One region of the Pelagibius sp. CAU 1746 genome, then DNA from elsewhere that is predicted to be linked to it. Evidence: predicted binding sites of a transcription regulator. Region 1 holds the regulator's gene; the other holds the start of a gene.
The links. The regulator LexA, encoded in region 1, represses DNA repair genes until DNA is damaged. The targets are predictions, from matches to a motif close to ATGTTCTANTTTGGTTC.
Positions count from the first base shown of each region.

Region 2: a site for LexA is predicted at 1,081-1,097, ahead of AAFN88_RS06170 (PA0069 family radical SAM protein). Genes of this name have one in related genera too.

Region 1 is NZ_JBDOQT010000001.1:3,046,407-3,049,494, reverse strand. Features, by position in the region: gene glp (gephyrin-like molybdotransferase Glp) at 1-643, shown strand, start outside; gene lexA (transcriptional repressor LexA) at 827-1,561, shown strand; gene AAFN88_RS14525 (ComEC/Rec2 family competence protein) at 1,586-3,088, opposite strand, start outside.
Region 2 is NZ_JBDOQT010000001.1:1,286,725-1,289,812, reverse strand. Features, by position in the region: gene AAFN88_RS06175 (nitroreductase family protein) at 57-752, shown strand; gene AAFN88_RS06170 (PA0069 family radical SAM protein) at 1,123-2,244, shown strand; gene AAFN88_RS06165 (cation:proton antiporter) at 2,451-3,088, shown strand, end outside.

The DNA.
Region 1 (3,088 bases):
CTCCAGCCAGATCGTCAGCTCCAACGGTCTTGCCTTGGCGGCCTTCGTGCGCGCCTGCGGCGGCGAGCCGGTGCAGCTCGGCATCGCGCCGGACAAGGAAGAGCAGTTGGCGGCGCTCGCGGCCGGCGCCAAGGGCGCCGACCTGCTGCTCACCACGGGCGGCGCCTCGGTGGGCGAGCACGACCTGGTGCAGAAGGTGCTGGGCGAGCGGGGCCTGGAAATCGATTTCTGGAAGATCGCCATGCGCCCGGGCAAGCCGCTGATATTCGGCCAACTGGGCGGGACGCCGATGATCGGCCTGCCGGGCAACCCGGTCTCCGCCGTGGTCTGCTCCCTGCTCTACGCGCGCCCCGCGCTGAACGCCCTGCTGGGCCTTGATCTACCGCCCCATCCGCTGCAGCAGATGGTGCTGGGCGCCGATCTCGGACCCAACGACCGGCGCCAGGACTATCTGCGCGCCACCGTCGCCGAGAATGGCGACGGACGGCGGACGGTGACGCCCTACGGGCGCCAGGACTCCTCCATGCTGGCGCTGCTGGCGGCCGCGGACGGTCTCATCGTCCGGGCGCCCCACGCCCCCGCCGCTGCCAAGGGCGACCTGGTCGAGGTGCTGTCCTTTCCGGATATGGTTCCCGGTCTTTAGGCGCTGGCGTTTCCGTCAGGCCGCCGCTCGCCGCAGGGGCGGATGGCGGCACCTGACCGATTCCTGACATAGCCCTTGACCTCATATGAGAACTAAACTAGAACATGTGCCCAGGTTTTTGTTTTGTTCCATATTTTGTGTCGCTTCGAAGACGAATGACGACACCCTGGGGTGTATCGATCCATGCTCACCAAAAAGCAGCACGAACTCCTGCTCTTCATCCACCGCCACTTGCAGAAGCACGGGGTCTCGCCGTCCTTCGACGAAATGAAGGATGCCTTGGCCCTGAAGTCGAAGTCGGGCATCCACCGGCTGATCACCGGCCTGGAGGAGCGCGGCTTCATCCGCCGCCTGCCGCACCGGGCCCGGGCCGTGGAGGTGCTGCGATTGCCCAATGACATGGCCGGCGAGGCCGAGGAAGCGGCGGCGGAATCGGCGCCCCAGGGCGGCGACGCCCGCGGCGGCTTCGCCCCCAAGGTCATCCGGGGCGGGTTCTCCTCGTCGATCCCCGGCGCCCAGGCCGCCAACGACAGCGACGCGATCCAATTGCCGCTCTACGGCCGGATCGCCGCCGGCACGCCGATCGAGGCCTTGCGCGACTATTCGAACTACGTCGACGTGCCCTCCTCCATCATGGGCAGCGGTGAGCACTACGCCCTGGAGGTCGACGGCGATTCGATGGTCGACGCGGGCATCCTGGACGGCGACACGGTGATCATCGAGCGCTGCGAGAGTGCCGAGAACGGCACCATCGTGGTGGCTCTGGTCGACAACGAAGAGGCCACCTTGAAGCGGCTGCGCCGCAAGGGCGGCGCTATCGCCCTGGAGCCGGCCAACAAGAACTACGAAACCCGGATCTTTCCGCCCGAGCGCGTCGCCATCCAGGGCCGTCTCGTCGGCTTGCTAAGGCGCTACTAGGACTCCCGCCGATCTCTTCTGCGCCTATCTCTTCCGCCAGGTGTTGCGCGCCGGATAGGGCGACCAGGGCCGTGCGCCCTGCTGTCCGGCCACGGTCCTGACGACGGGGCCTCCCGGTCCCAGCCACACCGCCTGAGCGCCCTGGCGCCAGAGATCGAAGCGATCGATGACCACCAGCGGCCCGCGGCAGGGCTGGCGTCGCAGCGGCTCCAGGCTGACCAGGACCTCGGCCAGGCGGCAGTCGTCGGCCGCGCCGCGCGGGTCGCGCAGCACCGCCAGGGTCGAGCCCTTTTCGCGGTAGAGGCAGCCGAGGGGATCGCAGTTCAACCCGGCAGCGGTCCCTTCCCCGAGGCCCGGCCAGGCGAGGGTCTGGGTCGCGAAGGACTGCCGCGCCCAACTGTCGAGCACGAAGCGGCTGCCGCGCGGCCAGGCGACCCAGAGGGTTCCTTCCGGGTCGCGCAGGCCCGCTTGCCGGCCATCGCCGCTGACCAGCAGGCTCGGCGGCTCGAAGCTCAGCGGAGAGAGCGCCCCGGCGAGGACCAGCGCCAACCCCAAGCACCGCCACGGCCGCTGCCAGAGGCAGAGCCATAAGCCGCCCAAGACCGCCAGCCCCAAGCCCCAGTCGGGCATGGGCGGGACCTGCAGGCTGGCCGCCGGCCAGGCCGCGACCGTCCCGGCCAGGCCGAGCAGCAGTTGGATGCCCCAGCTCATGGGCACGAGGCCCAACGCTTCGCCGCCGAACGGCATGAGCAGCAGGGCCAGCACGGCCCATGGCATGATCCAGAAGGCGGTCAGCGGCACCGCCACCAGGTTCGCGAGGAGGCCGTAGAGCGCCAGGCGCTGGAAGTGAAAGGCGGCGAAGGGACCGGTGGCGAGGATGGCGATGACCGAAGTCGCGGCGACGCCGGCGAAGTAGGCGATCAGCTTTACACCCGGCCCCCGTGCCGCGCGACGGCGCGAGCGGCGTCCCTCCCAGGCTTCGTAGGCGGCGATGAGCGCCGTGACGGCGGCGAAGGACATCTGGAAGCTGGCCGACATGAGGCTCTCCGGTGCCGTGACGAGGATCACCGCGGCCGCCCAGGCAACCAGGCGCAGAGAGAGCGCACGGCGGTCCAGCAAGACCGCCAGAAGAACCACGGCAACCATGAGGAAGGCGCGTTGAGCCGGGATGCTGGTGCCCACCAGGTTCAGGTAGACGAAGGCCCCGGCCACGGCGGCCACCGCCGCCCACTTCTTGATCGGTTGATGCAGCGCCAAGCCGGGGACCAGGGCCAGCCCTGCGCGGAGAAAGAAGAACAGGCAGCCTGCCGCCAGGCCCATGTGAAGGCCGGAGATGGCCAGCAGATGGGCCAGGCCCGCTGCGCGCATGTCGGCGCGGACCGCCTCGCTGATGCCGCCGCGCTGTCCGGTGATCAACGCCACGGCGACCGCGCCGGCTTGTCCGTCGATCCGTGCGGCGATCCGCTCGGCGACGGTCTGGCGCAGCCCGGCCCACCAGCGCGCCCAGGCCGCGGACGCGCCGCTGCT
Region 2 (3,088 bases), 1.8 Mb from region 1:
CCACGTCGGGCAAATCAACCATTGCGGGCGCCCATGCCTTTTTGGGGACGAATACCATGAGTGATTCCGGTCTCGCCGCACCGGCCTATGATCCCATCCCGCTGCCGGACCGCCGGGAGTTCAGCGACGCCGAGATGGCCGAACGCGCCCGCGCCTTCCTGGCCGAGATGCGGACCCGCCACACGGTGCGGGACTTCTCCGACCAGCCGGTGCCGCGCGCGGTCATCGAGGACTGCCTGCGCACCGCCGGCACCGCGCCCAGCGGCGCCAATCACCAGCCCTGGCACTTCGTCGCCGTCGCCGACCCGGCCCTGAAGAAGCGCATCCGCGCGGCGGCGGAGGCTGAAGAGAAGGCCTTCTACGCCGGCAAGGCGGGCCAGGAGTGGCTGCGCGACCTGGCCCCCCTGGGAACCGACTCCGACAAGCCTTTCCTGGAGACGGCGCCCTGGCTGATCGTCGTCTTCGCCGAGCGCTATCGCGTCGACGCCCAGCACAAGATCGGCAAGAACTACTACATCGGCGAATCCGTGGGCATCGCCACCGGAATGCTGATCACCGCCCTGCACCGCGCGGGGCTGGCCACCCTGACCCACACGCCCAATCCCATGCGCTTCCTCAACGAGACCTGCGGGCGCCCGGAGAACGAGAAGCCCTACATGATCCTGGTCGCCGGCCACGCCGCGGCCGACGCCACCGTGCCCCGCCACGCCAAGGACAAGAAGCCGCTGGAAGAGATCGCCACCTTCCTGTGAGGCCTTTCTCCCCCCTGACCCCTTTTGCCCTCGTGAGCCCTTTTGCCCTCGTGAGCCTTTCCGCCTGACCGCCGCGCCTGCGCTTGGCCCCGCCAGGCGTGGTGGCGAAGAGAACGTTTGTTCTCGTTTCCGGCGATGTTCTACAGCCGGGAGTCGTAATCGCCCCCCGGAGCGGGCCGCCCCATGCCCGTCGACGAATCAAGATATAGGGGCGCTCCGATATGCCATCACAAGTTGAAGTAGGACCGGGGTGGACTGGATCCTGCGGTTCGAGTCCCGCCGAGTCGCGCCAGGGATTCCGCCGCTCCTGAAACTCTATTTTCCTGTTTTGTTCTTGTTTTATTCACTTTTTAGCGCTAACTTCAATCCCATGGTTGATCTGATCCCCCAGCGACCGAAGAAGGGCCGTGGCGCCGTCAGCAACGCCAGCGGCCGCTACGAGCCCTTCACCCGGGTCGCCATCGACGACGGCTGGGGCGCGGCCCCGGAGACCTTTTCTCCCGATGCAATGGGCTCCCCCGACAACCTGGCCGAGCCGCCGGGCCCGCCCACCGAGGTCACCTGGGACGCCAGCCGCACCATCATCACCCGGAACAGCTCACCCGATGTCCCCTTCGACCGCTCGATCAATCCCTATCGGGGCTGCGAGCACGGCTGCATCTACTGCTTTGCCCGGCCGAGCCACGCTTGGCTGGGCTATTCCCCCGGTCTGGACTTCGAGACCAAGCTGCTGGCCAAGCCGGAGGCTGCGGCCCTCCTGAGGAAGGAACTGGCGCGCAAGGGCTACAAGCCGGAGCCCATCGCGCTGGGCACCAACACCGACCCCTACCAGCCCATCGAGCGGCGCCTGAAGATCACCCGCGCCATCCTGGAGGTGCTGCGCGAGACCCGGCACCCCTTCACCATCGTCACCAAGTCCAACCTGGTGCTGCGCGACCTGGACATCCTGGCGCCCATGGCCCGCGAGGGGCTGGTGCGGGTGATGGTTTCCCTCACCACACTGGACCGCCGGCTCTCCCGCGTCATGGAGCCGCGCGCGCCGACGCCGGAGCGCCGCCTGGAGGCGCTGCGCACCCTGAATGCCGCCGGCGTGCCGGCCGGGGTGATGACGGCGCCGATGATCCCGGCGATCAACGACATGGAACTGGAGTCCCTGCTGGACGCCGCGGTGCGCGCCGGCGCCCGCCACGGCGGCTACGTGCTGCTGCGCCTGCCGCTGGAGATCAAGAACCTCTTCGCCGAATGGCTGGAGGCGCATTTTCCCGAGCGCAAGGCCAAGGTGCTGAATCTGGTGCGGGACACCCGCGAGGGCGGCCTCAATCAGTCCGAGTTCGGCCTGCGCCAGCGCGGCAGCGGGGTCTACGCCGAACTGCTCGCCAAGCGCTTCAAGCAGGCCGAGCGGCGGCTGGGCCTCAACCGCGGCGGGGCGCGCCTGGACACCTCCCAGTTCGAGGCGCCGAGGGCTGACGAAAGGCAAATGTCGCTGCTTTAGTCCCTGTCCCCGAACACGGCGTTCCACCCCCCTCCTAACCTCCCCCCATCAAGGGGGGAGGGACAAGAAGAGGGGCCTCGGCAATACATCCCCTCCCCCTTTGATGGGGGAGGGCTAGGGTGGGGGTGGGGTCGCAAGCCGGCCGGTCGCCACCCACCACCGCCGCGTTAATCACTTAACTGCTTCTTTGTGCTAGGTTTCGGCACATGGAAGGGCACACAAGCAGCATTACCGAACTGGCCATCGTCGTCGTCGGCGCGCTCGGCTGCGGCTTGGTGATGCGTTATTTCCGCCAACCCATCCTGCTGGGCTACATCCTGGCCGGCGCGGTCCTCGGGCCCTCGGGCTTCGGTTTCGTGCAGAGCCGCGAGCAGGTGCAGCTTCTGGCCGAGCTGGGCGTGCTCATGCTGCTGTTCTTCATCGGCATGGAGCTGAACCTGCGCGACTTCCGCGCGGTGTGGAAGGTGGCGGTGCTGACCACCGCCTTCCAGATCGCCGTCGCCTTCTTGGGCATGTACCTGCTGGGCCTGCTGCTCGACTGGCCGCTGGCGCTGACCGTGGTGGTCGGCTTCGTGGTGGCGCTGTCGTCGACCGCCGTGGCCATCAAGATGCTGGACGAGATCGGCGAGAAGCGCACCCGCGTCGGCAACGTCACCATCGGCATCCTCATCGCCCAGGATCTGGCGGTGATCCCCATGATCCTGATTATCGGCGCCTTCCGCGGCGACGGCGGCATCGGCACCCTGGCCATCGTCAAGATCCTGCTGTCCGTCGTCTTCCTGGGCCTGATGATCGCCTACCTGGGCAAGCGCAAGCGGGTGCGCCTGCCCTTCGCCCGCGAGAT